Regions from separate parts of the Kribbella sp. NPDC051137 genome, predicted to be linked through region 1. Evidence: riboswitches for the same ligand, from Rfam matches in the RefSeq annotation. Region 1 holds a riboswitch; the other holds the start of a gene.

The links. Region 1 has a riboswitch for S-adenosylmethionine ahead of thrC (threonine synthase). Riboswitches for the same ligand answer to the same signal wherever they lie in the genome.
Region 2: linked by a shared signal. The riboswitch ahead of AB0M51_RS05015 (aminotransferase class V-fold PLP-dependent enzyme) and the one ahead of thrC (threonine synthase) in region 1 are both predicted to bind S-adenosylmethionine.

The regions. Positions count from the first base shown of each region.
Region 1 covers NZ_JBFBBI010000010.1:100,144-114,965, forward strand. The annotation lists gene AB0M51_RS41780 (FGGY family carbohydrate kinase) at 1-742, opposite strand, end outside; gene AB0M51_RS41785 (trehalose-6-phosphate synthase) at 729-2,126, opposite strand; gene AB0M51_RS41790 (Gfo/Idh/MocA family oxidoreductase) at 2,135-3,136, opposite strand; gene AB0M51_RS41795 (amidase) at 3,127-4,626, opposite strand; gene AB0M51_RS41800 (DUF3263 domain-containing protein) at 4,679-4,987, shown strand; gene AB0M51_RS41805 (LytR C-terminal domain-containing protein) at 5,050-5,664, shown strand; gene otsB (trehalose-phosphatase) at 5,672-6,505, shown strand; gene AB0M51_RS41815 (hypothetical protein) at 6,471-6,938, opposite strand; gene AB0M51_RS41820 (Fic family protein) at 7,034-8,197, shown strand; gene AB0M51_RS41825 (DNA-3-methyladenine glycosylase 2 family protein) at 8,227-9,174, shown strand; gene AB0M51_RS41830 (cation:proton antiporter) at 9,197-10,423, shown strand; SAM riboswitch class I at 10,489-10,628, shown strand; gene thrC (threonine synthase) at 10,642-11,907, shown strand; gene AB0M51_RS41840 (ubiquitin-like small modifier protein 1) at 11,904-12,179, shown strand; gene AB0M51_RS41845 (zinc-dependent alcohol dehydrogenase family protein) at 12,200-13,204, shown strand; gene AB0M51_RS41850 (prolyl oligopeptidase family serine peptidase) at 13,245-14,048, shown strand; gene AB0M51_RS41855 (hypothetical protein) at 14,101-14,822, opposite strand, start outside.
Region 2 covers NZ_JBFBBI010000001.1:1,054,563-1,069,384, forward strand. The annotation lists gene AB0M51_RS05005 (alkaline phosphatase D family protein) at 1-365, shown strand, start outside; gene AB0M51_RS05010 (prolyl oligopeptidase family serine peptidase) at 380-2,428, shown strand; gene AB0M51_RS05015 (aminotransferase class V-fold PLP-dependent enzyme) at 2,439-3,806, opposite strand; SAM riboswitch class IV at 3,823-3,936, opposite strand; gene AB0M51_RS05020 (DinB family protein) at 4,033-4,548, shown strand; gene AB0M51_RS05025 (DUF6351 family protein) at 4,623-6,716, shown strand; gene AB0M51_RS05030 (DUF4184 family protein) at 6,735-7,523, shown strand; gene AB0M51_RS05035 (DNA translocase FtsK 4TM domain-containing protein) at 7,575-10,190, shown strand; gene AB0M51_RS05040 (hypothetical protein) at 10,195-10,761, shown strand; gene AB0M51_RS05045 (RodZ domain-containing protein) at 10,872-11,627, shown strand; gene AB0M51_RS05050 (radical SAM protein) at 11,692-13,437, shown strand; gene pgsA (CDP-diacylglycerol--glycerol-3-phosphate 3-phosphatidyltransferase) at 13,434-14,057, shown strand; gene AB0M51_RS05060 (DUF2332 domain-containing protein) at 14,467-14,822, opposite strand, start outside.

The sequences.
Region 1 (14,822 bases):
ACCCGCCGGTGCCGACGTTGGACGCGGCGCCGTCGCCGGTCGGCGGATGCACGGGTACGCCGACCAGCCCGGGCCAGCGGCGCTCGTACTCCTTGGACAGCCGCCCCGTCCACCCGGTCGGCACGATGGTCGGCAGCCGGTCCGCGGTGACGCCCGCGACCTCCAGCGCCTCCTCGTCGTACGCGCCGGTCGCCAGGTCCAGCGTCCCGGTGCCGGACGCGACCGACACCGACGTGACCCGTTCGCCGGTGAGCCGCTCGAGTACGAGATCGGGCAGGCCGGCGAAGGCGGCGGGGGAGTCGGAGGCGAGCAGCCACGGGATCCGGCGGGTCCAGTACAGCCGGTGCAGCCAGGTCCCGGTCCGGGCGTGGAACGCCTGCTCGTCGAACGACGTCCCGAGATCGAGGTCCACCGACCGGGTGTCGGCCCAGGTGATCACCGGGGTGCGCGCCGCACCTTTGTTGTCGAGAGCAACGATCGAGTGCCACTGCGTCGACAGCACCAGCGAGCCGATGCCGTCCAGGTGCCCGTTCTGCTGGAGTTCGTCCAGGCAGCCGAGCAGTCCCTCGACGTACTCGTGCAGGTCGATTGTCGCGGAGCCGTCGTGCCCGTATGTCGGGGAGATCTTGTGGCGGGCCAGTGCGCCCGGGATCGGCGCGGCGTCGTCCTCGGAGAGGACCAGTGCCCGCGCGGACGACGTGCCGAGGTCCAGGGCGAGCACACGCCCGTCAGTCTTCGTCATGCAACGCCTTCAGGAAGGTTTGGGCCCAGACGTTCACGTCATGCGCGGCGAGGTGCTTGCGCATGGCCTTCATCCGGCGGCCGAGCTGTCGTTCGTCGGTGTTCATCGCGTCGACGATGGTGTCCTTCATCCCGTTGATGTCGTGCGGGTTCACCAGGAAAGCCTGCCGGAACTCGTCCGCCGCACCGGCGAACTCGCTCAGAACCAGCGCGCCCGTGTCGTCGTACCGGGTGGATACGTATTCCTTCGCGACCAGGTTCATACCGTCCCGCAGCGGGGTCACCACGGCGACGTCGGCGGCCCGGAACAGCGCCGCCATCTCGGTCCGCGAGTACGACGTGTGCAGGTAGTTGATCGCCGGCGTACCGATCCGGCCGTGCTCACCGTTGATCCGGCCGACCAGCAGCTCGATCTCGTCACGCAGCACCCGGTACTGCTCGACGCGTTCCCGGGACGGCGTGGCGACCTGGATGAACACCGCGTCGTCGACGGAGACACGCTTCTCGTCGAGCAGCTCGCCGAACGCCCGCAGCCGTTGCCGGATGCCCTTGGTGTAGTCGAGCCGGTCGACACCGAGCAGGATGTGCTCCGGGTTGCCGACCTCCTGGCGCATCTCGGCCGCGCGGGCGGTGGTCTCCGGCTGCCGCGCGAGGCTCTCGAGCTCGTTGACGTCGATCGAGATCGGGAACGCCTTGGCGCGTACGATCCGGTCGTCCGGCAGGTGGATCCGGTCGCCGCGGGTCCGCAGGCCCATCCGGTTGCGGGCCAGCCGGGCGAAGTTCGAGGCCGCGCCGGGGCGCTGGAAACCGACCAGGTCGGCGCCCATCAGCCCGTCCAGGATCTGCCGCCGCCACGGCATCTGCGCGAACAACTCGGTCGGCGGGAACGGGATGTGCAGGAAGAAGCCGATCCGGACGTCGGGCCGCAGCCGCCGGAGCATCGCCGGCACCAGTTGCAGCTGGTAGTCGTGCACCCAGACGTCGGCGTTGTCGTCGGCGGCCTCCGCGGCGGCCTCCGCGAACCGGCGGTTCACCGCGACGTACGACTCCCACCACTCGCGGTGGAACTCCGGCGCCACGATCACGTCGTGGTACAGCGGCCAGAGCGTGGCGTTGGAGAAGCCCTCGTAGTACAGCTGGACGTCCTCGGCGCTCAGCATCACGGGGACCAGGTGCATGCCGTTGTCGTCGAACGGGTCCAGCTTCTCGTCCGGGCTGCCGGTCCAGCCGATCCAGGCGCCGTGGTGACCCTGCATCACCGGCGCCAACGCGGTCACCAGGCCGCCCGGGCTGCGGCGCCAGGCCGTGCTGCCGTCGGGCATCTCGATCCGGTCGACCGGCAGCCGGTTGGCCACCACTACGAAGGAACTCCTACCGTTCGGCATCTTCAGCGTCATCCACTCAGGTCGTCGTCGTCACCGGGGTAGCGGACCCCGATCTGGCTCCGTGTCTCGTCGAGCAGGTCGAGAATCTCGAGGGTGGCGGCGTGGGGCAGGACCGGTACCTCGACCAGTCCGGCACGCAGCGCTGCGATCACTGCGCTCGCTTCATAGTGGTACCCACGACCATGCCTGGGTACGTCGATCCGCTCCGCTCCGGAAGCGGTCGTGCGCACGTAGTACTCGGGGTGGTGGAACCGGTGCGGCAGCTGCAGGTTCCCTTCCGGGCCGCTGATCGCCGCGACCCACGGGTTCTGCGAACGCAGCCCGCAGGTGAGCGCCGCGACCGCGCCGGAGTCGTACCGCCAGGCCATCGCGACGTTCAGGTCGACGCCGTCGTCGTTGAGCGAGCCGACTGCCTTCACCTCCGCCGGACGGCCCAACGCCAGGTAGGCGAAGGTCATCGGGTAGATGCCGCCGTCCATCAGCGAGCCTCCCCCGAGCGCCGGGTCGAGCAGCCGAACCGGCAATGAAGCTTTGTAGAACGCGAAGTCCGCCGTCAGTTGCTGCGGCTCGCCGATCACGCCGCTCTCGAGGTCCTTGAACAGCGCTCGAATCACCGGGTCCGTGCGCATCCACATCGCCTCGGCGAACAGCGTGTTGTGCTCGTGGGCGACCGCGACCAGGTCCCGCGCCTGGGCGGCGGTGAGCGTGACCGGCTTCTCGCACAGTACGGCGATGCCGGCCTGCAGCGCGGTCCGGGCGATCGCGTAGTGCTGCGGGTGCGGCGTACCGATGTAGATCACGTCGACCTCGCCGGAGTCGATCAGCCGGCGGTAGTCGTCGTACGCGTGCGGGATCCCGAACTCGGCGGCGAACTTGTCCGCGCTCTGCTGCGCCCGCGACGCGACCGCGGTGACGACGGCGTCGTCGGGCAACAACGCCAGATCCTGCGTGAACTGGGTCGAAATGTTGCCAGTCGCAACAATTCCCCACCTGACGCGATCTATACCCACTGTCTGAACTCCGGGGTCGGGAACGGTCCGTCTGCTGCGATTCTGGCGGTTTCGAAGGCGTGCGCCAAGCGAATGAGCGTGACCTCACTCCGCGCCGTACCGCTGATCGTCAGCCCGACCGGGAGGCCGGAGACCAGCCCGGACGGCACCGAGAGCAGCGGGTAGCCGGCCAGCGCGGCGTGCGACGAGGAGCTGCCCGTCACGTGGTCGCCGTTCACCAGGTCGATCGTCCAGGCCGGCTGGTACGACGGGCTCACCAGTGCGTCGAGCTGGTTGTCGCGGAGCAGGTTGTCGATCCCGTCCCGGCCGGCGCGCAGCGCGGTCAGCCGGGCCGCGACGTACACGGGGGACTCGAGCCCGTCCGTCGCGGCCGCACGTTCGAACAACTCCTGCCCGAACCACTGCAGCTCCTGGTCCGCATGCTTCTTGTTGAACGCGATCAGGTCGTCCAGGTCGCGCGGGCCGCCGGGCGCACGGGTAGCGAGGTACGCCGCCAGGTCGCCCTTCATTTCGTGCGCGAGCACGTGGAGCTGGTCCTCGTCACCACCGGGCGTCGGCAGCGACAGGTGGTCGACCAGCGTCGCTCCGCACTGGCTGAGCAGCTCCAGCGCCCTCTCGGTGACCTGGTCGAGCCCGTTCGAGTAGCCCCAGAGAGGACCACGCGGTACGCCGATCCGCACGTCGCTCAGGTCCGTGCCGCGACAGGCCTCGGTGTAGTCGAGCTGACCGCCCGCCATCACGGTCAGCAGCGCGGCCGTCTGCTCGACCGTGCGGGTCATCGGCCCGGCGGTGTCCTGCGAGTGCGAGATCGGGACGATGCCCTGCTGCGGGATCAGGCCGACGGTGGGCTTCAGTCCGACCACGCCGTTCAGGGCGGCCGGGCAGACGATCGAGCCGCTGGTCTCGGTCCCGATCGCGTACTCCGCGAGTCCCGCCGCGAGCGCTGCGCCCGAACCGGACGAGGAGCCGCCGGGCGAGCGGTTCAGGGCGTACGGGTTCCGGGTGAGGCCGCCGTACGCGCTCCAGCCGGACGACGACGCCGAGCCGCGGAAGTTCGCCCACTCGCTCAGGTTGGTCTTCGCCAGGATCACGCAGCCGGCTTCCCGCAACCGGCGTACCACCGGGGCGTCCTGCGGCGGGGGCGGCTGGTCGGCCAGCGCCAGCGAACCGGCCGTGGTCGGCAGGTCCGCGGTGTCGATGTTGTCCTTGACCAGCACCGGTACGCCGTGCAGCGGGCCGCGGACCCGCCCGTCGTCACGTTCGGTGTCGAGTCGGGCGGCCTCGGTGAGCGCGGCGGGGTTCGGCGTGCAGACGGCGTTGACCAACGGGTCGACATCCCCGATCCGCCCCTGCAACTCCTCCACCCGCGCCACGCTGGAGTGGGTTGAGCTCACCCTCAAGATCCTGCCAGAGTTGAGCGTGTCCGGCTGCCGAGTCAGCGACACGCTTCGTGTCGGTCGTCGGTGAATGACATTGCTGTTGTTCAACACGTACAGTGGCAGGCGGACGGACGATCACCGACCGCACAGGAGTCAGCAGCAGATGGACAGCGCCAACGCCAGCTCTCCCGGCCCCGCCGAGGCTGCGTCGCCGGCCAGTGCCGGACTCTCGGAGCGCGACGGGCAGATCCTGGCCTTCGAGCGGCACTGGTGGAAGTACGCCGGCGCCAAGGAACAGGCGATCCGCGACCAGTTCCAGATGTCCGCGACCCGGTACTACCAGGTCCTGAACGCGCTCATCGACCGGCCTGAGGCCCTCGCGCACGACCCGTTGCTGGTCAAGCGCCTGCGCCGCCTCCGCGCCGCCCGCCAGCGCGCCCGCTCCGCTCGCCGCCTGGGCATCGAGGTCTGACCATGTTCCGCCGCCTGAGGGCGTGCCTTACTGCCCCACGCCGTCGGACCGAGCACGGGCAGGTGCTCTCGTCGCTTGTCGCGGTCGCCGCCGTGGTCGCGATCGTCGCCGGGCTGCTGGTGCTGTTCGGCACCCGCGGGAACGACAGCAAGGCCGACGAGAAGCCGGCCGCCGCGAGTACGCCGGAGAAGAAGCCGACGGCGGGGCCGTCGACGGTCGGGGCCAGCGTGCAGCGACCCTCCGAGAAGCCCTCGTCGGCGAAGCCCACCCAGGCTCCGTCGACCACCGGGCCGACGGCGACTCCGACCGAGCCGCAGTCGACCGAGCCGCCGCAGACCACGCAGCCGCCGCAAGCGACACAGCCGACCCAGCCCGGCCGGCCGGTGACGATCCCGGCCGAGGAGCGGCCCGCGATCGAGGTGTACAACAACACCCCGCGCAAGGGCCTCGCCGACTCGGTCGCGAACCGCGCCCGGGCGGCCGGCTGGACGGTCGCCGGCTCGCCGGACAACTGGCACGGCAAGGTCGCCGAGAGCACCGTGTACTACCCGCCGGGCATGCTCGCCGCCGCCAACCAGCTCGCCCACGACCTCGGCATCGGCCGGTCCAAGGGTGCGCTGGACAACATGAAGAAGGACCGCCTCACCGTGATCCTGACCTCGGACTACACGGGTTGATCGCGGGATGAACGCTCCGGTCATCAGGACCGACGCCGGCCACCAGGGCTGGGAGGCGATCGCCTCCGACCCGGCGTCGGCGGTGATCGCGACCGACTTCGACGGCGTGCTGTCGCCGCTGGTCGAGGACCCGGCCCGGTCCCGTCCGGTCGAGGGTGCGCTGGACGCGCTGGCCCGGCTGGCGCGCTCCGTGAACCAGGTCGCGATCGTCACCGGCCGGCCCGCGCTGGTTGCCACCGAGCTGTCCGGCGTGAGCGGCTACCCCGGCCTCGGGCGGCTCGTCGTACTCGGGCACTACGGTCTCGAGCGGTGGGACGCCACGACCGGCAAGGTGACCAGCGCACCGGTGCCCGCGGGCGTGGCGACGGCCCGCGACCGGTTGCCCGGTCTGCTCCGGGACGCCGGCGTACCGGACGCGTTCGTGGAGGACAAGGACAGCTCGCTCGCCGTGCACACCCGCCGGCTGGAGGACCCTGCCGGGGCGTTCGAGGTACTGCGTGGGCCGCTGACCGCGCTCGCCGAGGAGACCGAGCTGCGGCTGGAGCCCGGCAACCTGGTCCTCGAACTGCGGCCGCCCGGGATCGACAAGGGTGTCGCGATCAGCAGCCTGCTCGAGTCCACCGGCGCCCGGTCGATCCTGTACGCCGGGGACGACCTGGGCGACCTGGCCGCGTTCCGGGCGGTCGAGGCGCGGCGTGCCGACGGGCTGCCCGCCGTACTGCTGGCCACCCGGTCCTCGAACGCGACCGAGCTGATCGACGCGGCGGACGTCGTCGTCGACGACCCGAGCGGCGCGGTGACCGTTCTCACGGCCCTTTCGGACGCGATCGCAGCCCGCTGAACGCCTGCGTCACGGTCCGCCCGAGCGGCTGGACCGGACGCTCGACGTACCCGCCGTCCTTCAGGCCGGCGAGCCGCTCGAACGGGTTCCGGGACGCCGGGTCGCCGGTGAGCAGGAACGAGACGACGACGCCGACGACGTACAGCGGGAGCATCGGCAGGCCGAGCAGCCAGAAGTACTGCCAGGAGTGCCGCTCCTCGTGCCGGACGAGCTTCTCGTCGTCGAAGTACGACCGCTCGTGCTTGCTCAGGATCACGTTCCCGATCGTGAACGCCCCGGCCACCGGGAACCCGAGCCGGTACCCGTTCGCGAAGAACAGCCCCCGCGGCCCGCGACTGAACCCCGCCCGCCCGAGAACGCCGACCAGCACGCCCGCGAGGGTGGACAGGTTGAGCAAGTTCCCCACGAACTTCACCCACTGCCAGGCGGTCATGGGGATCAGTATCGAGCCAATGTCCCGATGTCGCAATTATTAGGACATGCCGGATACAATGTCCTGAGAATCAAGACATTGAGACATGGAGCCTGATGACCATCTTCGGCACGCCGGAGCCAGACCTCGAGGACCAGCAGGTCCTCGAGCAGATCCACGCCTACCGCGCCGAGCTCGCCGACGTCCTCCGGGTGCCGCGGCGCTGGGTCGGTGGACTCCGGCGGAGCATGCTGGCCCGGGCGATCCAGGGCTCGAACAGCATCGAGGGGTACGACGTCAAGCTCGACGACGCCGCTGCTGCTCTCGACGACGAGGAAGCGTTGAGCGCGGACGACCGCACGTTCGCAGAGATCCGCGGCTACCGGCAGGCGCTCGGCTACGTCCTGGCGATGGCGAAGGATCCTGATTTCCGGCTGGACGTGTCCGCCGTTCGCGGCATGCACTTCATGATGCTCAGTCACGATCTGTCGAAAAGCCCGGGCAGCTATCGGCAGGGCGTGGTCTACGTCCACGACGAGGCCAGCGGGCAGAACGTTTACGAGGGGCCACCTGCGGAGGACGTACCGGCTCTTGTGTCCGAGCTGACCGACAGCCTGATCGTCACCGATCCCGCGGACCCGTTGGTGCAGGCCGCGATGGCGCACCTGAACCTGGTGATGATCCATCCCTTCCGCGACGGGAACGGCCGGATGGCGCGGGCATTGCAGACGTTGGTCCTGTCTCGTGGCGGGATCGGTGAGCCGGCGTTCTCCAGCATCGAGGAGTGGCTGGGTAGCAACACCGAGGAGTACTACGCCGTGCTGGCGGCGACCGGTGCCGGCGCCTGGCGTCCGGAGCGGTCGGCCGATCTGTGGGTGAAGTTCAACCTGCGGGCACATCACATCCAGGCGCAGACGGTTCGGCGGCGTTACCGCGAGGCCGGGAAGCTGTGGCAGGCGTTCGACGAGCTGATCGAGCAGCATGGGCTGGCCGAGCGGGTCGCGGACGAGCTCTTCGACGCATCGCTGGGCTTCCGGATGCGTCGCGCAACCTACGTGCGTCGTGCGGGCATCGAGGAACGAACCGCGACGCGGGATCTCGCTCGGCTCACCGAGCTCGGGTTGCTTCGCGCGGTCGGTGAGACGAAGGGCCGGCACTACGTGATGGGCCAGACGCTGGCAGACGTCGTACAGGGCGTGCTCTCGAACCGGGACACGATCGTCGATCCTTACCCCTGGATGCGCGAGCGCTTGGCGGCGGTGCCCAGACCGGCGCGATAGTTGTCGGTGGGGTGGGTAAGACTTGGTGGGTGAGTTCGGTGGTGCGGGTCTGGCGTCCGGGGCGGGTGGTGGATCCGCATTCGGTGATCGGCGGGTTGCGGAAGGGGCCTGGTGATCCGGCGTATGTGTTCGACGCGGGGCGGCGGACGGTCTGGCGGGCCACGCGGACTCCGGACGGGCCGGTGCTGCTGCGGTTGACGCCGTACGGCGGGACCGTCGAGGCGGAGGCGTGGGGGCCGGGAGCCGGGTGGGCGCTGGACGGCGTACCGGAGCTGCTGGGGGAGCGGGACAGCTGGGACGGGTTCGAGCCGTTGCCGGAGCATCGGGCGCTGGTCGACGCGGCGCGGCGGTTCCCGCATGTCCGGGTGCCGCGGTCGCGGGCCGTCTTCGAGGCGATGGCGGCGGCGGCGATCGAGCAGGTGGTGACGGGCAAGGAGGCGTTCCGCGCGTGGCGGTTGCTGCTGCGTGAGTACGGCGAGCCCGCGCCGGGGCCGCGGGAGCAGGGCAACCGGGTGATGATGGTGCCGCCGGCGCCGGAAGAGTGGCGGCTGATCCCGTCCTGGCAGTTCCTGCGGGCGGGCGTGGAGAACCGGCGGTCGCGGGTGGTGCTGACGGCGGCGTCCCGGGCGCGGGCTCTGGAGCGGACGCTCGAGCTGACCGACGGCGCGGAGATCGAGCGGCGGCTGCGGTCGTTGCCGGGGGTCGGGGTGTGGACGGCGGCCGAGGTACGTCAGCGGGCCCACGGTGACGCGGACGCGTTCTCGTTCGCGGACTACCACGTGTCCCGGAACGTCTCGTACGCGCTGATCGGCGAGGAACTGGACGACGACGGCTGCGCCGAGCTGATCGAGCCCTACCGCGGCCACCGCTTCCGCGTCCAGCGCCTGCTCGAGCTCGCCGGCATCGGCCACCCACGCTTCGGCCCGCGCAAGTCCCTCCCCACGCACACTCCGGGAGCCACGCATCGCTTGAGGTAGCCGTGGGCACCGGTTCCACACAATGATCATCGACGGGGACGGTCTGTACCTGGTGGCAGGCCTGGCGCTGCTGCTCGGCGCGGTCCTGCCGCGGCTGCTCGCCCGGTACGCCGTTTCCGCGCCGATCGCCTTCCTCGGTGCCGGCCTGCTCCTCGGGTTCGCCGTCGACCGCACCCACCTCAGCCCGATCGCCCAGCCGACGCTGACGAAGCACCTGGCGGCGCTGACCGTGATCGTCGCGCTGATGGGCGTCGGGCTCGCGATCGACCGGCCGATCAGCCTGCTCACCTGGGCGGTCACCTGGCGTTTGCTGTTCATCGCGATGCCGGCCGGGATCGCCGCGCTGGCCGGGGTCGGCTGGCTGCTCGGACTCGCCCCGGCCACGGCGCTCCTCATCGCGGCGGTGCTGGCGCCGACGGACCCCGTACTCGCGTCCGACGTCCAGGTGGAAGGACCGACGACCGGCGAGGACGCCGAGCTCGACGAGGACGACGAGGTGCGGTTCGCGCTCACGTCCGAGGCCGGGCTGAACGACGGGATGGCGGCGCCGTTCGTCTACCTGGCGGTGTTCATCGCGACCAAGAACCTGTCAGGGTGGCAGTGGGTCGCCTGGGACGTGATCGGGAAGTCGCTGATCGGCACAGCGATCGGGTTCGGCGCCGGCTGGCTGCTCGGGCGGATGACGTTCTCGGCGCCCGCTCGGAGCCTGCGGCTGTCGGAGTCGCGGGAGCCGATCCTCGCGTTGGCCCTGACGGTGGGTGTCTACGGACTCACGCAGGTGCTGCACGGGTACGGGTTCATCGCCGTGTTCGTTGCGGCGCTCACACTGCGGTCGGTGGAGAGCAAGCACGAGTTCCACGGCGAGCTGCACGACTTCATCGGTGAGCTCGAACACATCCTCACCTGGGGCATCCTGCTGCTGCTCGGCGCGGCGGTCACCGCCGGGCTGCTGAAGCCGCTCACGCTCAGCGGCGCCGCCGTCGGCGTACTGCTGGTGTTCGTGGTTCGTCCGCTGTTCGGGTGGCTGTCGCTCCTGCGGTCCGGATTGCGGCGGTCGGAGCGGTGGGCCACCGCGACGTTCGGTGTACGAGGTGTGTCGTCGGTGTACTACCTCGCCGCGGTCGGGGCGAGCTTCCGCGCCGACCTGCCGTGGCTGTGGGCGACACTGGGGTTCACCGTCATCCTGAGCGTGCTCGTGCACGGGATCGCGTCGACGCCGGTGATGCGGTTCCTGGAGCGCCGGCGCTGAGATTCGTCGTCTCGGATGGTGGGATCACAGGACACAATATGGACCCAGTTGGGTAATCTCGGGGGAGCTCATCCAGAGGGACTGAGGGAAACGGCCCGCTGACGTCCCGGCAACCCTCCCCGCCGTACGCCCGTCCGGGCCGACAGCGAGGGACCGGTGCCAAATCCGTCCCGCGCCGAGATCCGGCGACCGGGGAAGATGAGAGGGGAACCTCACTCATGAGCCTGACCGCCGCCGGCACCCACACCCTCCGTGAAGGTGCCTTTGGCAACGGTACGCACCTCAGCTGTCGCGCCTGCGGCGCGAAGTCCCCGCTGGGTCCGTTCTACGCCTGTATGGAGTGCTTCGGTCCGCTGGAGGTCGGGTACGAGTACCCGACCATCACCCGCGAACAGATCGAGGCCGGCCCGAAGAACATCTGGCGCTACCAGCCGCTGCTCCCCGTCCCCGTCGACGTGGCGAGCTTCCCGAACACCGAGCCCGGCTACACCCGGCTCGTCGACGCGCAGAACCTGGCCCGCGAGCTCGGCCTGCGCAAGCTGTGGGTGAAGGACGACTCCGGCAACCCGACGCACTCCTTCAAGGACCGGGTGGTCGCCTCGGCCTTGAGCGCGACCCGCGAGCTCGGCATGAAGGTCTTCGCCTGCCCGTCCACCGGCAACCTGGCGAACGCGGTCGCCGCGGCCGCCGCCCGGGCCGGCATCCGCTCCGTAGTCTTCATCCCGAAGGACCTCGAGCGGCCCAAGATCATCACCACCGCCGTGTACGGCGGGACGCTGGTCGCCGTCGACGGCAACTACGACGACGTGAACAAGCTCGCCTCCGAGATCGCCGGCGAGGAGGAGGGCTGGGCGTTCGTCAACGTCAACGTCCGCCCGTACTACTCCGAAGGCTCCAAGACGCTCGCCTTCGAGATCGCCGAGCAGCTCGGCTGGCGGCTGCCGCAGCAGATCGTGATCCCGGTCGCGTCCGGCTCCCAGCTGACCAAGATCGACAAGGGCTTCACCGAGCTCGGCAAGCTCGGGCTGGTCGACGCGACCGACTACAAGGTGTACGGCGCGCAGGCGACCGGGTGCTCCCCGGTGGCGCAGGCGTTCCGCGACGGGCACGACGTGGTCAAGCCGGTCCGCCCGGACACCATCGCCAAGTCGCTGGCGATCGGGAACCCGGCGGACGGGCCGTACGTGCTGGACGTGGCCCGCCGTACCGGCGGCGCCATCGAGGACGTCAGCGACGACGAGGTCGTCGAGGGCATCCAGCTGCTGGCCCGGACCGAGGGCATCTTCGCCGAGACCGCGGGCGGGGTGACGGTCGCGACGCTGAAGAAGCTGATCGCGACCGGGCAGCTCGACCCCGAGGCCGAGACGGTGATCATCAACTCCGGCGACGGGCTGAAGACGCTCGACGCCGTGGCCGACCGGGTCGGCCCCAAGGTGACCATTCCCGCGTCGTACGACGCCTTCGTGAAGGCAGGCCTGCAGTGAGTGTGAGTGTGCGCGTCCCGACCATCCTGCGGCCCTACACCCAGGGTGCCTCCGAGGTCTCGGCCGAGGGCGGCACCCTGACGGAGGTGCTCGACTCGCTCGACACGTCGTACCCCGGCATCAAGGGCCGCGTCCTGGACGAGTCCGGCGAGCTCCGCCGCTTCGTGAACGTCTACGTCGACGATGACGACGTACGGTTCGCCGAGGGCCTGCAGACCGCGATCAAGGACGGCGGCCAGGTCTCGATCATCCCCGCCGTCGCCGGCGGCTGACCTCGACCTGAGCTGCTGCGATGCGAGCAGTGGTGGTGTCGGAGTACGGCGTACTGCCTGAGGTGCGGGAAGTCGCGGAGCCTTCGGTGGATGCCGGTTCGGTCGTCTTGAAGGTCGAGGCGACCGGGCTGTGCCGGAGTGACTGGCATGGGTGGATGGGGCACGACTCCGACATCGTGTTGCCGCATGTGCCTGGGCATGAGCTTGCCGGGACGATCGCCGCGGTCGGGGCCGGGGTGTCGGGGTGGGCGGTCGGTGATCGGGTCACCACGCCGTTCATCTGCGCGTGTGGTCGGTGCGAGCAATGTCTCGAGGGCAACCAGCAGGTGTGTCCGAACCAGCTCCAGCCGGGGTTCAACTACTGGGGCTCGTTCGCCGAGTACGTCGCCGTACCGTACGCCGAGGTGAACCTGGTCCGGCTCCCCGACGACATGACCTTCGCCACCGCCGCCGGCCTCGGCTGCCGTTTCGCCACGTCGTTCCGCGCCGTCCACCAGGTCGGCAAGGTCACCGCCGGTGAACGCGTCGCCGTCTTCGGCTGCGGCGGAGTAGGCCTGTCCGCCGTGATGATCGCCTCCGCGCTGGGTGCCGAGGTCATCGCGATCGACACCAACCCTGACGCGTTGGCCCTCGCCCGCACCTACGGCGCCGCCCACACCCTCCAACCCCCTGCGGACCTCACAGAAGTCGGCCGTCCCCACGTCACCATCGACGCGCTCGGGTCGAGCGACATCGTCCAGCAAGCCCTGCAGGCCCTCCGCCCCCGCGGCCGCCACGTCCAGATCGGCCTCCTCCCCGCCGGCGTGAACCTCGACGTCGGCCGTCTGATCGGCCAGGAGCTCTCCTGGCTCGGCAGCCACGGCATGCCCGCCCACGCCTACCCCGAAATGCTCAACCTAGTTGCTTCCGGCAACCTGAACCCCGCCGACCTCGTCACCCGCACCATCACCCTCGACGAAACCCCCGCCGCCCTCGCAGCCCTCACCCACACCACCCCCGCCGGCGTCACCGTCATCACCCCGTAGCTCTGGCCCCCGCAGCCCCGGTCGTGCAACGTTCGGGTCCGTGACCGAGGAGGTGGCCGACCTGATGCCGGACGGACGATCCGAGCTCAAGGACATCTGCTACGCCACCGAGGGTGGCATCGCCCTTCACCTCGACGTGCTCGGTCCGGAACCGTTGCCTGCAGCGCCTCTTCCGACCGTCGTACGGATCGACGGCTGCCCGGGCTGGGGACCAGGCGATCGCTCGTCCGCACTCCTGCCGTTCGCGAACCCCGTCCTCGCCCGAGCCGGCTTCCTGACCATCGCGATCTCCGTCCGCCACAGCGGACAAGCCGTCTTCCCCGCGCAACTGGACGACGTACAGGCGGCCCTGCGCTGGGTCCACCGCAATCCCCTCGGCCTCCCGATCGACCCCGGCCGGGTCGGCGTCTGGGGCCAGTCCGCCGGCGGCCACCTGGCGGCGCTGGCCGGACTGCACCGATCGCGTCGTACGCCGATCCACGCAGTTGTGACGATCAGTGGTCCGAGCGACTTCCTTCGTCCCGGCGGCGATCTCCGCATCGACCGGTCCTCGCCCGTCACCGCTCTGGTCGGAGGCAACGTGACCACCCACCACGACCAGCTCCGAGCGGCCAGCCCTGTCACACATGTTGCCGCAGGTGCGCCTCCGTTCCTCATCGTCCACGGCACCGCCGATGAAACCGTGCCGTACGAGCAGGCCGAACGCCTCCATCAAGCACTGCTCGCCGTCGGCGCCTCCTCGCGCCTGCTGCCGGTCGTGGGCGGAGACCACGACCTCCGGGCTGCTCGGTACGACGTGGCGCACGAGGTCGTGCGGTTCTTCGGGGAAGTGTTGAGCGGGTGATTTGCGGAGCTTTTTGGGCGGTGGGCGCGGGTTTGTTTCCGGTGAGGGGGCGCTAGAGGCGGATCAGGTAGACCGTGGGTGGGCGGCCGGTGCGGCCGTGTTGCTGGGTGCCGGTGGGGGCGGCGAGGCCGGCGCGTTCGAGGCGTTTGAGGACTCGGCGGGCGGTGCGGAGCTGGACGGCGAGGTGGTCGGCGACGTCCTGGGTGGTGAGGCCGTCGGGGAGGGTGGCGGTGAGTTCTCGCATCCGGGCGAGGGTCTGGGTGTTGAGGCCGACGCGGCGGGCCAGCAGCGGGAGGCTTTCGGTGCCGCGGATCGTGGACGGCTGCTCGCCGGTGGGTTCGATCACGATCTCGACGTCGTCGGACATCGACACCACACCGGCGACGGTGCCGATCGACGCGGCCCGGCCGACCGCGCGGCGGGCCAGGGCCTCGGCCTCGGCGGCGGTCCGCCCGATGCCGAACCCGACGTACGCCGTACTGTGCCGCGCGGCGAGGTGATCCAGCAGCGGCATCCGGGAGAACTGCTCGGTCGCCTGCTCCAGCAGGCCGCGCGTGGTGACGACGAGGTGCCGGCCGTCGGGGAGTGCGGCCAGGCTGCCGCCGAGCGTGATCAGGTCGGCGGCGAGCGCGTCGTCCGGCTCCGGGAGGTCGATGACCCCGAGCGCGACCTGGGCGTCGCCGACGTGCTGCCCGGTGGTCGTCAGTACGAGCGCCTGCAGCGTCGAGCGGATCGAGTACCGCGACGGAGCGAGCCGGACCGACGGCATCTCGT
Region 2 (14,822 bases), on a different contig from region 1:
CGTGGGTGCTCAGCCAGTTCAAGAAGCGCAAGGTGCGGAACGCGATCTGGCTGACCGTGGACGTGCACTACGCGGCCGCGCACCACTACGACCCGGCGCGGGCGGCGTTCACCGACTTCGACCCGTTCTGGGAGATCGTGGCCGGTCCGATCAACGCGGGCGCGTTCGGTCCCAACCAGCTGGACCCGACGTTCGGCCCGGAGGCGGTCTTCGTCAAGGCGGCCGACTTCCCGGGCCAGTCGCCGGCCAGCGGGAACCAGTTCTTCGGACACACCCGGATCGACCCGCGCACCGGCGTCTTCTCGGTGTCGCTGCGGAACCTGTTCGGCAAGGTGCTCTGGAGCAAGGACATCACTCCGGCCTGACGTAGGTTGTGAGGATGAGCTACCCGGAGAGCCGCCGCGACGACGTGGTCGAAGCGTTGCACGGGCACGAGATCGCCGACCCTTACCGTTGGCTGGAAGACCCCGACGCACCTGAGACCCAGGACTGGGTCACCCGGCAGAACGAGTACACGCAGGCCGAGCTGTCGAGCTATCCCGAGCGGGCGTGGTTCCAACGCACGATGGCCGCGATCCTCGCCCGCCCGCGGGCCGGCGTACCGGCGAAGAAGTCCGGCTGGTACTTCGTGGGCCGCAACGACGGCACGCAGGCCCAAGACGTGATCTACGTGGCCGAGTCGCTCGACGAGCTGCTGTCCGGCGGACGCGTGCTCATCGACCCGAACACGTTGTCCGCGGACGGCACAGACTCGCTCGGGACGTTCACCGTCAGCCCTGACGGCAAGTACTTCGCCTACGGCATCAACGAGAGCGGCAGCGACTGGACGACGTTCCGGCTGCTCGACATCGCCACCGGCGCGCAGGTGGACGACCTGGTCTCGGAGGCCAAGTTCAGCGAGGCCACCTGGCTCCCGGACAGTTCGGCGTACCTGTACCTGCACTACCCGACCAGTGGGCGGAGCGAGGGTACGGAGACCACCTCGTTGTCCGGTGGGCGGCTGATGCTGCACCGTGTCGGTACGGCGCAGTCGGACGACGAGCTGGTGCTGAGCTTCCCGGGCAACGACCGGTACTTCCTGATGCCCGAGGTGTCCGACGACGACCGGTACCTCGTCGTCCACATCACCGAGGGTACGGACCCCAGCACGCGGCTGTGGGTGTACCCGATCACCGGCGACGGGCTGGGCGAGCCGGTGAAGGTCGTGGACGAGTTCGCCGACGAGATCGCCTTCGTGCGGATGTCGGGCGACCAGCTGGTGCTGCGGACCGACCGTGACGCGCCCCGCGGTCGCGTGGTGCTGTCCGACCTGGCCGGCACGTTCACCGACCTCATCCCGGAGAGCGACTCCACGCTGCAGGCAGTGCGCGCCACCGCGGACGGCCTCGCCACGTTGACGCTGGTCGACGCCCAGTCGGTGCTGACGCTCTACGCGGTGGACGGCTCCGGCGCGCGCGTCGTCGACGTACCTGGTGGGGGAGTGGTCGGCTTCAACGCCGGACCGAAGTACGACGAGCTCTTCATCGGCCTGTCCACGACGACCGACCCGACGTTGTCGTACGTCGTGTCCACCGGTTCAGGCGACGTACGCGCGCTGCCTGAGCTGGTGCGTGGGACTGACGGCTTCACGCCTCCTCAGGTCACCGTGACCCGTCGCAACGGGCCCGTGCCGTACTTCTTGATCACCCGCTCCGACCTGGGGTTCGAGAAGCCGCGCCCGACCCTCATGTGGGGGTACGGCGGGTTCCGCATCCCGATCCAGGCCGACTACCGCCCGGGCTGGCCGGCGTGGCTGGCTGCCGGCGGAGTGCTGGTCATCGCGAACCTGCGCGGTGGCGGCGAGTACGGGAGCGAGTGGCACGACGCCGGACGGCTCAAGAACAAGCAGAACGTCTTCGACGACTTCATCGCGGTCGCAGAGGACCTGCGGGACACCGGTGTGACCACACCAGCGCAGTTGGCGATACACGGTCGCAGCAACGGCGGTCTGCTGGTCGGAGCGGTCATGACCCAGCGGCCGGACCTGTTCGCGGTCGCACTGCCCGGTGTGGGCGTGCTGGACATGCTGCGGTTCCACCTGTTCACCGTGGGAGCCGCGTGGGCTTCCGACTACGGTCTGCCGAGTGACCCGGAGCAGTTCGAGGACCTGCTGGCCTACTCGCCGTTGCATCGAGTCAGCGACGGAACGGCGTACCCGGCGACCCTTGTGGTGACGGGCGATCACGACGACCGTGTGGTGCCGCTGCACAGTCACAAGTTCATCGCTGCGCTGCAGCATGCCCAGTCCGGTCCGCAGCCGGTCTTGACCCGGGTGGAGGTCAACACCGGCCATGGCTTCGGTAAACCTGCCGCGATGGTCGCGTCGGAGTGGGCGGACCTACTGGCGTTCGCTGCTCACCATGTAGGTCTCGTACCTCCTGAGCAGTAGGAGGAATGCCTCACCAGATCCGCGGTGCGTGGAGGTCGCGGGGATCGTCGGCCGGCTGACAGCCGTGCGCGCTCTCCGTGTACTCCGTGCGTGGACCGGTGGTGGCCAGCGTGCGTACGGCGTCGACGAGCCGGTCCACGTGCTCGCGGGTGGTCCCGAGGCCGAGGCTGGCGCGGACCGCCGTACCGTGCTCGGGGGAGTTCGCGAGCAGGTGACCGACCAGCGGGTGGGCGCAGAACTTCCCGTCCCGGACGCCGATGCCGTACTCCGCACTCAACGCCGCGGACACCAGCGTCGAGGTCAGGCTGTCGATCGTGAAGCACACGGTGCCGACCCGGTCCGCGTCCTCGCCGAAGATCGAGTATGTCGTGACGCCCTCGAGCTGGGCGAGCCCGGTGCGCAGCCGGGCCAGCAGGCTGCGTTCGTGCTGCTCGATCGCGTCGCGGTGCTTGGTGATCGCGGCGCAGGCGCTGGCCAGCGCGATGGCGCCGATGACGTTCGGGGAGCCGCCCTCGTGCCGCGCGGGGCCGGTCGACCAGACGACGGTGTCGCCGGTGACGGCGTGGGTCGCGCCGCCGCCGTACAGGTACGGGTCCGCGGCGTCGAGCCAGTCGGAGCGGCCGATCAGTGCGCCGGCGCCGTACGGGGCGTAGAGCTTGTGGCCGGACACAGCGACCCAGTCGACGTCCAGGGTGGCGATGTCGACCGGACGGTGCGGGGCGAGCTGCGCGGCGTCCAGGCAGACCCGGGCGCCGTGGGCCTTCGCCACCTTCGCGATCTCGGCGATCGGGAAGATCTCACCGGTCACGTTGGAGGCGCCGGTGATCACGACCAGCCGCGGGCCCTCGGGGGCCTCACGGAGCGCGTCGGCGACGTTCGTCACGGCCTCGGTCCGGCTGGCGGGCGCCTTGAGCCGGACGGTCCGCTCGGCCGGCCAGGGCAGCAGCGCGGCGTGGTGCTCGGACTCGAACACGATCACGGTCGCGTCCTGCGGTACGGCGTTCGCGAGCAGATTGAGCGCGTCCGTGGTCTGCCGGGTGAAGATCACCTGGTCCGTGGGGCGTGCGCCGACGAAGGCGTGCACCTCCGCGCGGGCCCGCTCGTACCACTGCGTCGTGATCCGGGAGGCGTACCCGTTGCCGCGATGCACCGACGCGTACGACGGCAGCGCCGCCTCGACGCTGGCCCGTACCGACTCCAGGCACGGTGCGCTCGCGCCGTGGTCGAAGTTCGCGTAGTCGGTGACCCGGCCGTCGGCCAGTGGGACCAGCAGGTCCGAGCCGACGGTCGCGGGGATGTTGCCGGCGGCGAGCTGGCGCCGGCCGGCCGGCCGCGGGGCGGTGCTGCTGGCCGGCTCGAGAATGGACAGGATCGACATGGATCTGCTCCCAGGAAGTCCGCGCTTGCCGAACGGGGTATCCGCACGGCCTGGTCTTCACCCGGGGCACCCCACCGCGGAGGAGGGTTGCCGGCCAGCGAGCCGGGGCTTGTCGCTGGCACTCATGACCTGCCGAGAACGGTAACGAACGGGATACGGGCACCGCCAGTGCGTATCTCATGTGATGAGATGGCCGAACGCATCGTGGGACGACGTGAGGATGACGATGACCTGGACTGCCCCTGCGGTCGAGCGGCCGGACGGCTCGCTGACGGCACCGGAACGCGAACTGCTGCGAGGCTATCTGGATTTCTACCGCAGCACGCTGCTGCTCAAGTGCGCCGGGCTGACCGCGGAGCAGCTGGCCGAGCGGCCGTCGCCGCCGTCGAACCTCTCGCTGCTCGGCCTGATCCGGCACCTGACCAAGGTCGAGCGGATCTGGTTCCGGATCCACTTCGCCGACGAGCCGGCCGAGCCGCTGTTCGCGCCCGAGCTCGGCAAGGACGCGGACTTCGAGCGGATCGACCCGGCCGAGGCGCAGGCGGCGTACGACGGGCTGATCGCGGAGTGGAAGCTGTCCGACGAGGCCGCTGCCGGGCGTTCGCTCGACGACCGGTTCACCTTCGGTGGGACCGAGTCGACGCTGCGGATGATCTACATCCACCTGATCGGCGAGTATGCGCGGCACTGCGGGCACGCCGACCTCGTGCGGGAGCAACTGGACGGCACGACCGGCGCCTGAAGTGGTCCACTCCGGCTGGAAACCGATTACCACGAACTCTTCCGACCTCGGACCTGCTGTGATCGACTCATCACATGAAGCGACCAGCCGCCCTCGTTGCACTTCTGACCGCGATGTTCGCCGCCGTCCTGGTGACACCTGCCGGCGCGGCTTCCGACGTACGGATCGAGGTCTTGTCCACGCCGCGCGCCGACATGGTGAGCGACGGCAACGTGCTGCTCGGGATCACCGGGCAGCACCTGGACGACCTGAAGATCCGGCTGAACGGGCAGGACGTCAGTAGCGCGTTCACCCGTCAGCAGGACCGCCTGATCGGCGTCGTCCAAGGCCTCACCGACGGATCCAACACGGTCACCGCCGCCTCGTCGCGGCTCGTGATCACCAACCATCCGCGCAGCGGACCGCTGCTGGCCGGCCCCCACGAGACGCCGTACGTCTGCGGTACGGCGGACTTCGTCACGCTCGCCAAGGTCAAGCTCGGCCCGCCCTCCGACGCGAACTGCACGGTGCCGACCCGCGTCGACTACCTGTACCGCTCCACGGTCGACCGCTCGCTCAAGGTACTGCCGGCTTCCACTCCGGCCGACCTGGCGACCACCACCACGTCTGACGGTCGCACGGTGCCGTACATCGTCCGGGTCGAGACCGGCGTCATCAACCGGTCGATCTACGAGTACGCCGTACTCAACGATCCCGCCGGCGGTGAGCCGAGCGTCGTGAAGCCGCCGAGCGGGTGGAACGGCCGGCTGGTCTACACGTTCGGCGGCGGCTGCCCCGGCGGGTGGTACCAGCAAGGGAGCGGGACCGGCGGTGTCAACGACGACGTACTGCTCGGGCAGGGGTACGCCGTGGCGTCGTCGAGCCTGAACGTCTTCGGTATCAACTGCAACGGCGTGCTCGCCGCCGAGACCATGTCGATGACGCGGGAACACATCCTGGAGACCATCGGCGTTCCGCGTCAGACCATCGGCTGGGGCTGCTCCGGCGGTTCGTACCAGGTCTTCCAGATCGCCGACGACTACCCGGGGCTGCTGGACGGGATCGTCGCGTCCTGCGTGTTCCCGGAGGTCGGGTTCGCGACGTTGCACACGATCACCGACGCCTTGCTGCTCGACCACTACTTCAAGTCCGCGACCGGCTGGACCGACGAGCAGAAACGGGCTGCCGCGGGCTTCGGCAAGGTCGGCACGATCGCCAACCTCGCCGGTGCCGGCCGCCGGATCGACCCGCGGGTCTATTGCCCCGCGCAACTACCTGTCGAGGACCGCTACGACCCGGTGACGAATCCGGACGGCGCGCGCTGTGACGTCTACGACCACCAGGTCAACATCTGGGGCAAGGACCCGCGCACCGGCGCTGCCCGGCGGCCGCTGGACAACGTCGGGATCCAGTACGGCCTGGACGCCCTGAACGCGGGCAAGATCTCGGTCGCGCAGTTCCTCGACCTGAACAAGACGGTCGGCGGCTTCGACACCGACGCCAACTTCGTCCCGGCCCGGACCGTCGCGGACCCGCAGGCGATCAGTACGGCGTACCGGACCGGGCAGCTGATCAACGGCGGCGGGGGACTGGCCGGTACGCCGATCATCGACTACCGGCAGTACTGGGACGAGCAGCCGAACGGCGACATCCACCTGATCTTCCACTCGTTCTCGCTCCGCGAACGGTTGCGCAAGGCGAACGGTGACGCCGGCAACCAGATCATGCTGGTCCAGGCGGGCGACGCGCCGGGCGGCTTCAGCACGAAGAACCCGGTGCTGACCGACGCGCTCGCCTCCCTCGACCGGTGGATGGATGCGGTGGACGCGGACCACGGCCCGGGTTCCCCGCACGCAAAACTGATGCGCAACAAGCCCGGCGCGCTGACCGACGCGTGCTGGAGTCCGACGAACGAGAAGATCGTCGAGACGCAGGTCGACGGCATCGGCACGACACGGTGCAACACCTTCTATCCGGTATGGCCGGCGCCGCGACAGGTGGCCGGTGCGTCCGTTGCCAACGACATCATCAAGTGCCGTCTGCAACCGCTGAACAAGGCCGACTACAAGGTCAAGCTGACGTCCGTGCAGTGGAAGGCGTTGCGGCAGACGTTCCCGAACGGTGTCTGCGACTGGTCGGCACCTGGGGTCGGGCAGCAGCCTCTGGCGGGCAGTTGGCCGACGTTCTGACCCAATAGGCTGCGGGGTGTGCCCTTCACCCTGGCCCACCCCGCAGCTGTCCTCCCGCTGGTCCGGCGGCCGTTCGTGGCGTCGGCGCTGGTGGCCGGTGCGGTGGCACCCGACCTGCTGTACGTCGGCGCGGTCTACCGGATCGCCACGCAGTACATCAACGGGAACTTCACGCTGACGCTCACGCACAAGTTCACCTCGGCGTTCTGGCTGGACCCGCTGCTGGCGTTGCTGCTGCTTCTGGTGTTCAACCTGGTCGTGAAGCGCCCGCTGATCGCTCTGGCGCCACCTGCCTTGGCTGCACGGCTGCCTGCTGGTCGACTCCATGTCCCCGGCGTCAAGGTCCTGCTGTGGACCGTGGTGTCTGCTGTCGTCGGCGCGTTGACCCACGTCGTGTGGGACTCGTTCACGCACGGCGACGGGTACTTCGTCCGCCGGTTCCCGGACTCCGTCGGTGACGTCAACCGGATCCTCCAGTACGTCAGCACAGTCGGCGGCTGCCTGATCCTGGCGATCTGGCTGTACCGGTGGTACCGGCGTACACCTGCAACGGTCACCGTGGGTGACAAGCTGCCCGCGTGGATCCGGTACGGCGTACTGGGCGCTCTCCTGGTGTTCGCAGCAGTCGGTGCGATCGTCGAGCTCAACCGGGTGGAGGGCGACCTGGCGGGGGAGACCGCCGTACGGGTGATCCTCTCCGGCCCGGTGTCCGGCGGGCTGGCCGCGCTCGGGTGGTACCTGATTGTGTGGCACCTGGCGCGACTACGCCGTGTAGTGCGCCGTGATGCTACGGATGGGACCGTGTGATCGGCGTGTGACACGTGGGACTCGTGGGGTGGTCGGGGTAGCCTGATCAGTATGGCGACCCGCACGTCTTCCCCGGCGCGGGCGCAGAAGTCAGCAGCCAAGCGGCCGAGTACGGCCCGTTCGGCGGCTGGTGGACGCCCCCGTCCGTCAGGCGCCCAGAAGCGTGGGCAGAGCTCGAAACGTGGTGGATCATCCGCCGCGCGGACCAGCACGCCCAAGAACAGCGGACCGGGGCCCTTCGCGGCCGCCATGCTCGCTCTCGGTCGTGGAGTGATCAAGGTCTGGATCGGCATCGCGCACCTGCTCGGCAGCATGGTGAGGGGGATCGGTCACAGCGCCCGCGACCTCGAGCCGGAGCACCGCCGTGACGGTGCCGGCCTGTTCCTGATCGGCCTCGCGATGGTCGTCGCCGCGGCGATCTGGTGGGACCTGCCCGGATCCGTCGGCAACGCCGTCCGGACGGTCGTCGGCGGCAGCATCGGCATGCTCGGCTGGGCCCTGCCGCTGATGCTGGTGGTGATCGCGGTCCGCACCCTGCGGCACCCGGACCGCAACGGCCCGGCCGGCCGCCAGGTGATCGGCTGGACGGCGATCTGCCTCGGCGTCCTCGGCCTGGTCCACATCGCCAACGGCCTGCCCCGGCCGAACAACCCGGCCGACGGCCCGCTGCGCGACGCCGGCGGCGCGATCGGCTACTTCATCTCGTCGTTCCTGTCCGACCTGCTCACGCAGTACGTCGCCGCGCCGCTGCTGGTGCTGCTGTCGATCTTCGGCGCGCTGGTCGTCACCGGTACGCCGGTGTACGCGATCCCGCTGCGGTTCCGCGCGGCGTTCGACGTACTGATGGGCCGGACCGAGCTGCCCGCGGACGCGCCGTCCGTGCAGGGCGCGCCGACCGACGACACCGTCCGGCTGACCCGCAAGCAGCGCCGCGCGAAGGCCGAACTCGAGGACGACAGCGACCCGACGGTCAAGCCGTACGACTCGCCGGTGCTGAAGGACGAGCCGAAGCGCGGCCGCAAGACGAAGGCCAAGGCGCCGGAGGACGAGGAAGAGGCGTACGACGTCGACGAGGCGGCCTCCGGTGCCGTTGAGCCCGCGTTCGAGCCGGCCGCGGTGAGCAAGCAGCCCGCGCCGCCGCCCGAGCCGCCGCCGCACACCCCGCTGCCGCAGCGCGTCGAGCAGCTCAGCCTGTCCGGCGACATCACGTACACGCTTCCGGACGGGCAGATGCTCAAGCCCGGCTCGGTGCACAAGGCCCGCACCAAGGCGTCCGACCAGGTCGTCGACCGGCTCACCGAGGTGTTCGAGCAGTTCGGCATCGACGCCCAGGTCACCGGCTACACCCGCGGCCCGACGGTGACCCGGTACGAGGTCGAGCTCGGCTCCGCGGTCAAGGTCGAGAAGGTCACCGCGCTGTCGAAGAACATCGCCTACGCGGTGGCCTCGGCCGACGTCCGGATCCTGTCCCCGATCCCGGGCAAGTCCGCGATCGGCATCGAGATCCCGAACACCGACAAGGAGACCGTCAGCCTCGGCGACGTGATCCGCTCGGCGACCGCCCGCAACGACCACCACCCGATGGTGGCCGGCCTGGGCAAGGACGTCGAGGGCGGCTTCGTGGTCGCGAACATGGCGAAGATGCCGCACCTGCTGGTGGCCGGCGCGACCGGCTCGGGTAAGTCGTCGTTCGTCAACTCGCTGATCACCTCGGTCCTGATGCGCGCCACGCCCGACGAGGTGCGGATGATCCTGGTCGATCCGAAGCGGGTCGAGCTGAACAACTACGAGGGCATCCCGCACCTGATCACGCCGATCATCACCAACGCCAAGAAGGCCGCCGAGGCGCTGCAGTGGGTCGTCCGCGAGATGGACATGCGGTACGACGACCTCGCCGCGTTCGGGTTCCGGCACGTCGACGACTTCAACAAGGCGGTCCGCGGCGGCAAGGTGAAGCCCCCGCCCGGATCCGAGCGCGTCCTCACGCCGTACCCGTACCTGCTGGTGATCGTCGACGAGCTGGCCGACCTGATGATGGTGGCGCCGCGCGACGTCGAGGACTCGATCGTCCGGATCACCCAGCTGGCCCGGGCCGCCGGCATCCACCTGGTGCTCGCCACCCAGCGGCCGTCGGTGGACGTCGTCACCGGTCTGATCAAGGCGAACGTGCCGTCCCGGCTGGCGTTCGCGACCTCGTCGCTGGCCGACAGCCGGGTCATCCTGGACCAGCCCGGCGCCGAGAAGCTGGTCGGTCAGGGTGACGGGCTGTTCCTGCCGATGGGCGCGAGCAAGCCGATGCGTATCCAGGGCGCCTGGGTCACCGAGAGCGAGATCCACGGCGTCGTCGAGCACTGCAAGGAACAGCTGCAGCCGACGTACCGCGAGGACGTCACCGCGGCACCGGGCCCGAGCAAGGACCTGGACGACGAGATCGGCGACGACCTCGACCTGGTCGTGCAGGCGGCGGAGCTGATCGTTTCCACCCAGTTCGGCTCCACGTCGATGCTGCAGCGTAAGCTCCGCGTCGGTTTCGCCAAGGCCGGCCGGCTGATGGACATCCTGGAGAGCCGCGGCGTCGTCGGTCCCAGCGAAGGTTCGAAGGCCAGGGACGTCCTGGTCAAACCCGACGATCTAGAGGACTTCATCAGCACCCTCCGAGGAGAGTGAGACCGTGACCGCCGCGAGCGCACTGCCCAGGCAGCAACGATTCGACGGGGAACCCGGACCGACGCCGTTCACCGTGCGCGCCTCCCAGAAGGTGCACGGCGGTCTCGCCGTCGGCGCCGCACTGGTGGCGCTGGGCTTCGCGGCGTCCGGTTCGACCAGCCCGACCGGCATCCTGCGCTGGATCGTGGCGGCCGCGTTCGCCGTCCTCGCCGTGGTCTGCGCCCGGGCGCTCACGGTCGGGGACATGCTGGTCGCCGACCACGTCGGCATCCGGCTGCGCATCGGGAGCGAGTGGGTGGGTACCCGGTGGGAGGACATCGAAGAGGTGACGGTGCTGCAGCGCCGGCATCCGCTCGATGACGGGCGGATCGCCGTCCATCTGCAGGATCCCGGGCCGATCCTCGGTGCACTGCCGAGTTCGACCCGCAAGACAACCGATGCGAACCGCCGGCTGACCGGGTCGTCACTCGCGATACCGTTCGGGTTGACGGCTCGTCCGTCGAACGGGGAAGTGGTGCAGGCGCTGCACATGCTGGCCGATGCCAGGTGTCCGGTGAGGGAACAACTCTGACTCGTCCGTGACCCCGTCGTACCAAGGCCGTTGACATGTTGTTCACAGGGGTGCCGGCGGTCCGTTTGCCGATGACCTGAAGCGCGGACGAAGGAGAGGACGGTGGGGACGTGAGCATCGGCAGCGAGCTCACGGCGGCCCGCGAACGGGCCGACATGACGATCGAGCAGCTGAGCGCCGCGACCCGGATCAGAACCGGGTTGCTGATCGCCATGGAGGCCGACGACTTCTCCCGGTGCGGCGGGAACTTCTACGCCCGCGGGCACATCCGGGCGATCGCCCGCGTGGTGAAGGCCGACCCTGCTCCGCTGCTCGCCACCTTCGACGCCGAACACGCGGCGGAGGACGAGAAGTCGCGCCGCGAGGAGCGGGCCGTGGTGAAGAGCCCGACGCTGCGCCCCGCGCGACCGCGCTGGGCCCTCGTGGTCGGCGCGATCCTGGTGATCCTGATGGGCTGGGGGATGGTGCGGCTGTTCACGCTGCCCAGCGACATCGAGGCGAACGCCTCCAAGACCGCGACCACCTCCGCGACCGTCACCACGCCGACCCCGAAGCCGACCCCCCAGCCGACCGTCCGGCCGACGAAGAAGCCGCACACCCCGAAACCGCCCGTACTGAAGACCGAGCTGACCATGACGGCGAAGGGCGACGGCACCTACCTGACGGTCCGCGACCGGACCGATCGCAAGATCTTCCAGGGCAAACTCAGCCCCGGCATCGCCCAGTCCGTCACCAGCGCCGGCGACATCCGCGTCCAGGTCGGCAACCCGAACAACCTGATCGTCGTACTCAACGGCAAACGCGTCCCGACCAAGCTCACCAAGTTCACCGCCCACCCCAACGGCACCCTCACCAAAACCAGCTGACCCACGGGGGCGAGGTAGCTGCCGGGTTAGGTGCGGACGGACACGGCGCGTCATACTCGTGGGGATGACTACGCCACCCACCACCGTCGCCCTGGTCACGCTGGGCTGTGCCCGCAACGATGTCGACTCCGAGGAACTGGCCGGCCGGCTCGAAGCCGGCGGTTTCCGCCTCGTCGACGACGCCGCCGAGGCGGACACGGTGGTGGTGAACACCTGCGGCTTCGTCGAGGCCGCGAAGAAGGACTCCGTCGACACGCTGCTGGCCGCCGCCGACTACAAGGAGTCCGGCCGCACCCAGGCAGTGGTCGCGGTCGGTTGCCTCGCCGAGCGGTACGGCGAACAACTCGCCGAAGCCCTCCCCGAAACCGACGCGGTCCTCAGCTTCGACGACTACACGGACATCTCGGCCCGGCTCCGCTCCATCCTCGCCGGCACCAAACACCAGGCCCACGTCCCCCACGACCGCCGCAAACTCCTCCCCCTGGCCCCCGCCGACCGCCACTCCGCCCCCACCATCTCCCTCCCCGGCCACGGCGACCCAACGACCGCCCCCACCGGCTCTGCGACCGGCTCCGCGACCGGCTCCGCCGCCGCGAACGCCGCCGGTCCTACCGCCGGCGCCGGCATCACGGGTTCGCCCGGTACCGCCGGGCTGGGGGACCACATCCCCGACGCTCTCCGCCCCGCCGGCTCGCCCGCGCCTTCCGAGCTCAAGGGACGCTTCGTCACCGGTGCCCCCGAAGACCTGAAGATCGACGCCCCCGACCTCGCCACCGCGCCCGCCAGCGGTCCGCGCGTCATGCGCCGCCGTCTCGACGGCGGACCGATGGCGCCGCTGAAGCTCGCCTCCGGCTGCGACCGCCGCTGCGCGTTCTGCGCCATCCCGATGTTCCGCGGCGCCTTCATGTCCCGCCGCCCCGCCGAAGTACTGCGCGAAGCCGAGTGGCTGGCCGACAACGGCGTCCGCGAACTCTTCCTCGTCTCCGAGAACTCGACCTCCTACGGCAAGGACCTCGGCGACCTCCGCCTCCTCGAAACCCTGGTCGCCGAGATCGCGAACGTCCCCGGCATCACCCGCGTCCGCGTCTCGTATCTCCAGCCCGCCGAGATGCGCCCCACCCTGATCAGCGCGATGACCGCCACCCCCGGCGTCGTCCCGTACTTCGACCTGTCGTTCCAGCACGCCTCCGGCCCGCTCCTGCGCCGGATGCGCCGCTTCGGCGACTCCGAGCGCTTCCTCGAGCTGATCGCCCAGGTCCGCGCCGCCGCCCCGACCGCCGGTATCCGCAGCAACGTCATCGTCGGCTTCCCCGGCGAGACCGAGGAAGACGTGGACATCCTCTGCGACTTCCTCTCCCGCGCCGGCCTGGACGCGATCGGCGTCTTCGGGTACTCCGACGAGGACGGCACCGAGGCCGAGACGTACGACGGCAAACTCGACGAGGACACCATCGCCGCCCGCCTGGACCGCGTCACCCGCCTCGCCGAAGACCTCACCTCGGCCCGCGCCGAATCCCGCATCGGCGAACTCCTCGAAGTAATCGTCGAATCCCTCGACCCCACACCCCCCACCGCCGAAACCTCAGCGGAACCCCTCCCGCCAGCCCCGGCGACCGCCGAGGGGCGGGCCGCGCATCAGGGACCTGAGGTGGACGGGGTGACCACGGTGACGGGCCTCCCGGAGGGGATTCGGGTGGGAGATCTGGTGTCCGCGAAGGTGGTAGCGAGCGACGGCGTCGACCTGATCGCCGAGTTCGCGGCACTCGTGAGCACCCCAGACGCCCGCCCGGCAGTTAACCTGACCGCGTGACCAACCCGCCACCGAACTCGGCGCCGCGCGCAGCCGGCGGACCACTCCACGCGCCCAGCGCCTGGAACCTGCCGAACGCGCTGACCGTTCTGCGGCTGGTCCTGGTACCGCTCTTCGTCTGGCTCCTGCTCCGCGACGGCGGCCACGCGACCGGCGACCGGCTGCTCGCCACGGCGGCGTTCGTGGTCGCGATCGTCACCGACCGCTTCGACGGTGACATCGCCCGCCGCTGGAACCTGGTCACGAACTTCGGCAAGATCGCCGATCCGATCGCCGACAAGGCCCTCACCGGCGCAGCCTTCCTCGGCCTCTCGTACCTGGGCGAACTCCCGTGGTGGGTGACCATCCTGGTCATGGTCCGCGAATGGGGCGTCACCGCGCTCCGCTTCTGGGTCATCCGGCACGGCGTCATGCCGGCCAGCCGCGGCGGCAAGCTCAAAACCGTCCTCCAGGCGATCGCCCTCGGCCTCTACCTCCTCCCATGGCAACACCTCGCGATCCTCCACTGGCCGGCCGTCGCCATCATGGCCGCCGCCGTCCTGGTCACAGTCGCCACCGGCATCGACTACCTCTCCCGAGCCCTCCACCTCCGCGCCGCAGCCAAACGCCCCCTCCCATAACCCACCCACCCCAGGGCCCAGGAGGTCCAGCGGTCAGCGGAGACCCATCAGCGAGGCACCAGACAGCAGCGAGCCGCACGAGTCCAGCGGGTCCCAGTCAGCAGGGCACTAGGTAGTGGCGGGTCGTGCGGGTCCAGCGGGGCCCGATCAGCGGGGGACTAGATAGCGCCGAGCCATGCGAGTCCGGCGGGTCCCAGCCAGCAGGGCACTGGGTAGTGGCGGGTCGTGCGGGTCCAGCGGGGCCCGATCAGCGGGGGACTAGACAGTGGCGAGCCGTGCGAGTCCAGCGGGTGCCGGTCAACGGGGGACTGGGTAGTGGCGGGTTGTGCGGGTCCAGCGGGGCCTGGTCAGCGGGGGGACTAGACAGTGGCGAGCCGTGCGAGTCCAGCGGGTGCCGGTCAGCGGGGGACTAGGCGAGCCATGCGAGCATCTCGCCCCGTAGCCAGCACCGCCCGACCCCGCTCGCGTGGAGCGACGAATGCTCGAACACGCTCACCCCGAGGATGCTGTGCCCCGAAGCCCGTCGATCGCCGTACGTCGGCACCCCGGGCGCCACCCCGACCCCCTCGACCGACACCCACGCCACCGGCCGTCGGGTCGCCGCCTCGTCAAGCCGCTGCAGGAACCGCAGCCGCTCCTCAAGCCCGAAGCCTGACAACACCCAAGTCGTCATCACCACCGGCAGTACGCCGTCCGGTACCCGCGCGATCGCCTCCGGCAGCACGTGGAGAACCGCACCCGGCACCTGCTCCGGCGGATCCGCCG